2 regions of the Paraburkholderia fungorum genome follow, and region 1 is predicted to be linked to the other one. Evidence: riboswitches for the same ligand, from Rfam matches in the RefSeq annotation. Region 1 holds a riboswitch; the other holds the start of a gene.
The links. A riboswitch is a leader RNA that binds a small molecule or an ion and turns the genes downstream of it on or off. The one in region 1 is predicted to bind glycine.

Region 1 (4,419 bases):
ACCGCGAACGCCCACGACAGAAACCCCGCCGCCGACCGCCACGCGCAACCGCACCACACGCCAATCACCTGCCACGCGCCTGCCGCTCGCCCGTCAGGACATGCCACAATTACGGTGTTGCGCGCCGTCGCCGCGGTGGCAAAACGGCGCGCCGTTTCTGCAGGAAGACACGCATGTCCGCATCGCTGAAGATTGGATTGATGGGTTACGGTTTTGCTGGCGCGACCTTTCATGCGCCGGTGATCGCACATTGCGGACGCGCGAGCGTCGCCGCCATCGCGACCGGTCAGCCCGAGCGCGCGCTGGCCGGTTATCCGCACGCAAAAATCGTCGCCGATCTCGACGCGCTGCTCGCGCTCGACGATATCGACTGCGTCGTGATCGCCACGCCCAACGACACCCACTTCGACCTCGCGCGCCGCACGCTCGAAGCCGGCAAGCACGTGGTGGTCGACAAACCGGTGACGCTAACTGCGGCCGAAGCCCACACGCTCGCGAACATCGCGCTCGCTCGCAGCAAATTGTTCGTGCCCTTTCACAACCGGCGCTGGGACGGCGATTTCCTGACCGTCCGCGATCTGCTTGCGCGCGTGGAACTGGGGCGCATCACGCAATACGAATCGCATTTCGACCGGTTCCGGCCGGAAGTGCGTCAGCGTTGGCGCGAAGAGGCGTCGCGTGGCGGCGGCTTGCTGTTCGACCTCGGGCCGCATCTGATCGACCAGGCGCTGGCCCTGTTCGGCGCTCCGCAAACCGTATCGGCGACGGTGCGCACGCATCGCGACAACGCTAGCGCGCCGGACTACGTACACATTCAGCTTGGTTATGGCGAGTTCGAAGTGGTACTGCACGCGAGCGCGCTGACCGCGCTGGTCGCGCCGCGCTTTACGATCCACGGCACGCGGGGGAGCTATGTGAAATACGGGCTCGACACGCAGGAAGACCAGTTGAAAGCCGGCCTGCGTCCCGGCGATGAAGGCTTCGGCGCCGGCAACACGGCGGGCGTGCTGCGCGTGCTCGAAGGCGATCAGGAAGTGGAACGCGAAGTGCCGACGCGCAATGGCGACTACACGGGCTTCTATATCGCGCTGGCCGACGCCATTCAAAATGGCGTCGCGTTCCCGGTCACCGCTCAGGATGCCGTCGACGTGATGACCATCATCGAGTTGGCCGCGCGTAGTTCCGAAGAAGGCGTCCGCCTGCCGTTCGAGCGAATTCGCTGACATCGTTTTCCTGCGCGGCGCAGCGGGCTGTGTACCAAAAACAGCCCGCGCCGCAAGTGCCGCGCGGGCGCGTTTTACCTGACAAAAGAACAGCTACATGACAGGTACACAACGTTACAAAACATCCCGCCTGCGCCGTCAGCGCAAATCCGCCACCATCCGTTGCTACCCACGTAGCACCATCAAAGACAAAGATTTCCGGAGAAACCATGCCTCGAACTATCCGCGCGATTGCCGCGTGCGCTTTACTGACGTCACTTGCCGCCTGCGTCGTGCAGCAACCGGCACCGGCACCGCGTCCCAACCCGCAGCAGATCGCGGATCAGCGCCTGCATCAGGTGGACGGCCGGATCGACAACCTCGGTCGCCGGATCGATAACCACGTGAATCAGGGCTATTACCCGCCCCCGCAAGGCGGCGCGTTGCACCATCGTCTGGAAGTGATCCGCCAGGAAGCGCACGACATGGCCGCGCAACACGGCGGCGGTCTTTCGTCCGAAGAGCAACGTGTGCTGAATCAGGAACTGGATAACGCGGCGCACGCGATCGGCGAGTAAACACGCGGGCGTTTCCATAACCTCTGCAACGCCAGCGCGGGCATCACGTCCCGCGCTTTTTTTGGCGTGTAAAAACCGCTGCGCTTACTCCCACACGGCCTGCGGGCCTTCAATTGACAAGCCTCCGGCCGTCGCGTACATTCGCCGCACGCGTCGGGAGAGAGCGCTGGCCGCTGGATTTCGCAGGCCGCGCCGCCGAAGGGGCATACCCGCAAACTCTCAGGCAAAAGGACCGACCGCGTCGAAAAACCCGCTTCAATGCAGCACCGAGGCATCCGGTTTTTCGCACTCTGGAGAGCGGCAGTAGCCATCTGTATCGTCCAAACAGCGAACAGATTCAGGCAAGCTGCCCACCGAAGGGGCGCGCGTCTCACCGTGACGAATCAACGTTCCTGGCAACGTCGTCACGGCGGCGCAATCTCTCAGGTATCGAGGACAGAGGGGTCATGCAGAACCACGCTCGCAGGCATTCGGCCGCGAGGCGTAGCGCCGCATGGCCTTTTTTGTTTCGCGAGATGCCCGAGGCCCCATGACCGAACTCAAACACACCCCGCTCAACGCCACCCATCGTGCGCTCAACGCCCGCATGGTCGATTTCGGCGGCTGGGACATGCCCGTCAACTACGGCTCGCAGATCGACGAACATCGCGCCGTGCGCACCGACGCCGGCATGTTCGACGTCTCGCACATGTGTGTCGTCGACTTCATCGGCGAGCGCGTGCGTGCGTTCTTCGAATACGCGCTCGCCAACAACGTCGGCAAACTGCAAACGCCGGGCCGCGCGCTTTACTCCTGTCTGCTGAACCCGAATGGCGGCGTGGTCGACGATCTGATCGTCTATTACTTCGGCGAAGATCACTTCCGTGTCGTCGTGAACGCGGGCACTGCCGATAAAGACATCGCCTGGTTCGGCCAGCTCAACGCCGAAGGCGGCTTCGGCCTGACCATCACGCCGCGTCGCGATTACGCGATCGTCGCCGTGCAAGGCCCGAATGCGCGTGAGAAAGTCTGGCAAACCGTGCCGGCCGCTCGCGCCGCCACCGAAGCGCTCAAACCGTTCAACGCCGCCCGAATCGAAGAAACGCCGTTCGGCGAACTGACCGTCGCGCGCACCGGCTACACCGGCGAAGACGGCTTCGAAATCATCGTCCCGGCGGATCACGTCGAAGCGCTCTGGCAGGCATTGCAGGCCCAAGGCGTGCGCCCCGCCGGTCTCGGTGCGCGCGACACGCTGCGCCTCGAAGCCGGCATGAACCTCTACGGCCAGGACATGGACGACAACGTGTCGCCGCTCGACGCCGGTCTCGCATGGACCGTCGACCTGGCCTCGCCGCGCGACTTCGTCGGCAAGGCGAAGCTGGAAGCGAACGGTTCGCAGGCTGCGTTCGTCGGCCTGATCCTGCTGAAGGAAAACGGCAAGGCGGCGGGCGTGCTGCGTGCTCATCAGAAAGTCGTCACGCCGCACGGCGAAGGCGAAATCACCAGCGGCACGTTTTCGCCGACGATGCAGGAATCGATCGCCTTCGCGCGCGTGCCCAAAGGCGTGCAAGTGGGCGACACCGTTCACGTTCAGATTCGCGATAAGGCCGTACCCGCAAGCGTGGTAAAACTGCCATTCGTGCGCAACGGCAAGGTGCTGGCGGTTTAAGCAGCCCGCGCGTGCGTCCCTCAGAAATTTTTTGCCTCGCAGATGAGGAGCCTGGCGGGTCAAATCGCCAGGCTTGGGACCTTCCCCATTTAAGTCACTACCGAATCACCGCATAGGAGCATCCGATGAGCATCCCGGCCGATCTGAAATACACCGAATCGCACGAGTGGGTCCGCACCGAAGCGGACGGCACGCTGACGGTCGGCATTACCGACCACGCGCAGGAAGCGCTCGGCGATATCGTCTTCTTCGAAGTCCAGGAACTGGGCAAGACCGTGACCGCCGGCGACACCGTCGCCGTCATCGAATCGGTGAAGGCCGCTTCCGATATCTACGCGCCGGTTTCGGGCGAGATCATCGAAGCGAACACGGCCGTGGCCGACACGCCCGATTCGGTCAACAGCACGCCGTACGAAAGCTGGCTCTTCAAGATCAAGCCGGCCGACGGCGCGACGCATGACCGTCTGATCGACGCCGACGCGTACTCGAAGTCGATCGGCGCCTGATTTACCTTTACGTTTAACCCGTCAGGTGCGGCGGGTTCTTCCTGAAACGCTGCAACAGGAAGGCAGCCGCACCGCCAGGAACACCCATGAAGCTCGAACACCCGGATCGTCTGATGAACCGCACTCCTCTCTCGCTCGCCGCGCTCGAAGTGCACGACGCCTTCGCCGAACGGCATATCGGCCCGGATTCGGCCGATCAGCAAGCGATGCTCGAAGCCCTCGGCTTCGCATCCCGCGCCGCGCTGATCGACGCCGTGATTCCGAAGACGATCCGCCGCACCGAAACGCTGCCGCTCGGTCCCTTCGCGCAACCCAGAAGCGAAGCCGAAGCGCTCGCCGCACTGCGCGAACTCGCGGACAAGAACCAGGTGTTCCGCTCGTACATCGGGCAGGGCTATTACAACGCGCACACCCCGACGGTGATTCTGCGCAACGTGCTGGAAAATCCGGCGTGGTACACCGCGTACACGCCGTATCAGCCGGAA
Region 2 (4,419 bases), on a different contig from region 1:
TGCGCCGATTTCACCAAAGGAATGGGGAGTGTCCAACCATCTTTGCCGACGGCGATGTCGGCATGGTCGTCGTCGACAGTCTGAATCGTGTGCGAGTCCTCCCAGGCGGTCAGGAAGCGGCTGCGAATGTCTGAACCGACTGGCGGAATGAGGTCGCGAAACCGGTCGCCGAGCAAGACCTTCAGGCCTGCTTCGTCGCTACCGGCGACCGCGTTACCAAATGCGGTCATCGCTTCCTGGGGCGATTCGAAGTGCTTCTGCGCGTAGGCCGTACCGGGTGCGCCGACGCAGAGCGTCAGAACAAGCGCGGCCCCGGCGCCGAGCGAGATCAGGCGGGCCGCCAGAGATCGTAGTAATGACTTCATGCTGGTGTCTCCTTAGCGCCTGCCGCGTCCGCCACCGCCGCCCGCCCGCATGCCACCGCCGCCACTCGGACGGCTGAAATTCGACGACTGCGCGCTGGATCGGCCGCGGTTGAAGTCCTGCTGTGAACGGCCACCGCCGCCGACACCCTGGAAGGCTCCGTCGCGGTTGCCGCCTCCGGTACTGGGCCGTGCGGACGCTGCGGCGCGATTGCCGACGCTGGCATTGTTGGCTGCGCCGGCCCGGTTTCCGTTGCCGGCTGCGTTGCCGCCACCGGCCCGGTCAGCTATGCCGGCCTGGTTTGCGCCACCGTTGCGGTTGGCTCCGCCTGCGTTGTTTCGTGTACTCGCGCGGTCGCTGACCCCGGCGTTACCCCGGCCGCCGTTGCGATCGCCTGCGCCGCCATTGTTGCGATCGCCCACGCCACCGTTATCGCGTCCGTTTCCGCGATTGCCTGCGTTACCGCGATCACCCCGATCACCCGCGTCGCCATTTCGACCACGGAAATCACCCCGTGCATCGGAGCCGGAGACGTTTCTCGAATATTTTTCACGAGACGCATTGTCGCGATAGGCAACCCCCTGGCGATGGCTTGCATCATGCTGCCACTTGCCGCCCTGAACCTTGCTGCGATCGAAATTTCGATCGATATTGGCGGCCTTGTTGACGTTGATATTGACGTCTCCGCCGCCCCAGTTGCAGTTGCCGAAGATGGCGCCTGCGGCGGCCAGTCCGACGCCCCATGCGAGGCCCGTGGCGAGCGCGGCCCCGGGGTAATAGGCGGGTGCCGGCGGCCAGTAGTAGGGCGGATAGCTTGGATAGCTCCATGTGCCGTACACGACAGTCGGGTTGTAGGCCGGCACGTAGATGACTTGCGGATTCGCCGGTTCGATCTTCACGATCGTCTGCGTTGCCTGGGCGCCCGCCGGCGCTGGCTCGACGCTGACGTTCTGTTGCTCATTGGACTTCAGGTTGCCCGATTCCTGCGCCCGCGCGCGCAAGCGCTGCACGGCAGCGAGGACATCCTTCTCCTGGGCGAGGAATGCGTCGCCAAGCTTCTGGGTCCAGTCGAGTTTGTCGTTCATCGGTTCGAGCACCTGCGGAAATGCGACCAGTGATTTCACACTGACATCCCACGACTGGTCCTGTACCGCTTTCACCGCCTCATCGCCCTTGAGTTTCGGATTGGCCTTGACCCAGCGCGCGGCGTGCACGATCTCCAGCGGATAAGTCGAGGCCATCAGTACCTGCGACAGCACGGAGTCAGGATAAAGGGCGATCGGTGCAACCAGTGCTTCGATTTCCTCGGGTTTAAATGTGGGTTTCGCCGCCTGGTCCTGGGCGACTGCATCGATCGAACCCATCATCGGTATCGCGGCGAGCGCCAGGCAGAGCGCTCGCACCAGTCTCTTGGTCCACCGATACATGGCTGGTTCTCCCAACTGAACACACTGTCAGACGGTATGCGGATTTTTGTAGGCGGGTTTGTCAGAGACTGGTGACCGCATTTGTCCAGACTCATACTCGAGGCAACACGATCAGAAAGCGATGACGCGTTGCAGGGCAGCAAGCGAAATGGGGCAGTAAACGAAGCAAACTGTCGCCCTCGGCAGGAGCCGGTTTTCAGTTCATTCGCTAATGAACGCCGTCGCGATGCAGAGTCGAACTCTGGCTTACTGGTCTCACTGCTTTTTTTATTATTGGACCTCGATTCACCTGGTCACAATGAGCCTTTGGTCGTATAGCAGTCGGCCAATTTCCGCCATTCAGCATTGACGACACGAAGTCACTCAAGTGACTGCAATCCTTCCGATAACTGTCGTCGACGCTGAGGCTCTTCCTCCAGCAAGTCGGACCGTTGATGTTCACGCAGAACTGACCCACTTAAGGGTGTAAATTTGGAGTGAACCCATGAAAGAATGATGACTCAGTGCGCATCGCGAGGTGACGACCATCGCCTCGACATTGAAGGGTGTACTCACGCCAATCCTGGAAACGCGATCGATCAATCTTGAGAATACCGGTTGGCGATCCGGTGATTTCAATGCGCAGACATGAGCACCGCGCACGCATTGCGATACACGAAATACTTGCGGTAAAAAATTTGACCCGGTATTGTCGAACCGTTCAGTCATGCAGTGCGGGAGAGATCGTCAGAGGCCGTGACGACGCCGACGGAGCAACCGCCCCGGAAACTCTCAGGCAAAAGGACCGCACCGCGAGAACATCTGGAGAGCGGCGCTATGCGCGCCCACCGAAGGGGATTCCCGGCTTCCACGGCTCGCATGCCGTCGAAAAAACGCTGGGAAGAAACTCTCAGGTACATGGACAGATGGGGCATCAGCGCCGGTTTCGATATGAAATCGACACCGGTGATGCTCAACTACTCTGGACCATGTCATGTCACGAATCGCCATCATCGGCGCCGGCATTACCGGCGTCACCACGGCTCACGCCCTCGCGCAACTCGGCCACCACGTCACCGTATTCGAACGCCATCGCTATGCGGCGATGGAGACTTCGTTCGCGAATGGCGGTCAGTTGTCTGCGAGTAATGCGGAAGTCTGGAACAGTGCCGCCACCGTCATGAAAGGGCTGCGCTGGATGCTTACGCGCGACGCGCCGCTATTGCTCAACCCCACGCCCACATGGCACAAGTATTCGTGGATGGGCGAGTTCCTGCGGCAGATTCCGCATTACCGCGCCAACACGGTCGAAACCGTACGGCTCGCGATCGCCGCACGAGAGCATCTGTTTTCGATCGCCGAAAAAGAAGGCATCGACTTCGATCTGGAGCGGCGCGGCATTCTGCATATCTACAAGACGCAAAAGGAATTCGACGCCGCCAGCAAGGTCAACGAAATGCTGCGCGAAGGTGGACTCGACCGCAGCGCGGTGAGCGCAAGTGAACTGCAACGAATCGAACCTACGCTGCATGGCGACTTCTTCGGTGGCTTCTTTACCCCGTCTGATTCGACCGGTGATATTCACAAATTCACGCGCGGCCTTGCTGAAGCATGCGCGCGGAAGGGCGTCGAATTTCACTACGACGCGGAGATCACGTCGATCGAGCCAGCCGCTGACAGACGCTTCTCGCTAATGGTCAATCTCGAAGGCGAGTCACAGTGCTTCACGTTCGAACGGATCGTGGTGTGCGCGGGTGTGAGGAGCCGCGAGTTTGCGTCGATGCTGGGCGACCACGTGAATATCTACCCGGTGAAGGGCTACTCGATCACCGTCTGTCTCGACGACGAGACGAGTCAGCAGCGCGCGCCATGGGTGAGTCTGCTCGACGATAGCGCGAAGATCGTCACGAGCCGGCTCGGTGCGGATCGTTTTCGGGTGGCCGGTACGGCTGAAATCAACGGCTTTAACCGCGACATTCGTTCGGACCGGATTGCTCCGCTGGTGGACTGGACGCGTCGGCATTTTCCCGAGGTGTCGACTTCGCGCGTCATTCCGTGGGCAGGTCTGCGGCCGATGATGCCGAGCATGTTGCCCAAGGTGGGACGAGGCAAACGGCCTGGCGTGTTCTATAACACCGGGCACGGGCATCTGGGGTGGACCTTGTCAGCCGCCACGGCACAGGTCGTCGCAAGCGCGGTATAGAGGGTCGCGCCGCTGAGTCGTGTGGCCGGCTACGTTGTCGGTCGGCGTGGCGCCACCATCGGGCGGCGTTACCGCCGGTGATGCGATGATCGCCGCTCGCTGTCGATTGGGCGATACCGCGCGTGCTGCGGTATCGCCTCGTGGCATATGTCCTGTGCATCGTGCGAGATGGCCTCATCCGCGCGCCAACGTTCTTGTCGGCCGCTCTGCAAATGACGGCAATCTCGTGACTAGCGAGCGCTAACCCGGTTGTCGTCGTACGGAATGCCAGCCGGCAAGCGGCCCGCGTCGCGGCCATCGAGCTTGGCGCGCAGGCGCCGGATGAAATCCTCGGCGGTCGCGGTCAGCAGTTCCTCGCTGGAGTAGGCGAGGTACATGCCGACCTTCGGCGTCGGCTCGGTCAGCCGCAGTAGTTTGAGCATGCCCTCGTTTGCACGCTGCGATAGC

Region 2: another riboswitch for glycine. It lies ahead of BLS41_RS23305 (D-amino acid dehydrogenase); the one in region 1 lies ahead of gcvT (glycine cleavage system aminomethyltransferase GcvT).

The regions. Positions count from the first base shown of each region.
Region 1 covers NZ_FNKP01000001.1:198,327-202,745, forward strand. Annotated here, with positions in the region: gene BLS41_RS00940 (oxidoreductase) at 174-1,223, shown strand; gene BLS41_RS00945 (hypothetical protein) at 1,433-1,780, shown strand; glycine riboswitch at 1,925-2,025, shown strand; glycine riboswitch at 2,061-2,229, shown strand; gene gcvT (glycine cleavage system aminomethyltransferase GcvT) at 2,310-3,428, shown strand; gene gcvH (glycine cleavage system protein GcvH) at 3,554-3,934, shown strand; gene gcvP (aminomethyl-transferring glycine dehydrogenase) at 4,021-4,419, shown strand, end outside.
Region 2 covers NZ_FNKP01000002.1:1,656,226-1,660,644, reverse strand. Annotated here, with positions in the region: gene BLS41_RS23315 (DUF2950 domain-containing protein) at 1-365, opposite strand, end outside; gene BLS41_RS23310 (DUF3300 domain-containing protein) at 378-1,790, opposite strand; glycine riboswitch at 2,495-2,587, shown strand; gene BLS41_RS23305 (D-amino acid dehydrogenase) at 2,764-3,972, shown strand; gene BLS41_RS23300 (LysR family transcriptional regulator) at 4,203-4,419, opposite strand, start outside.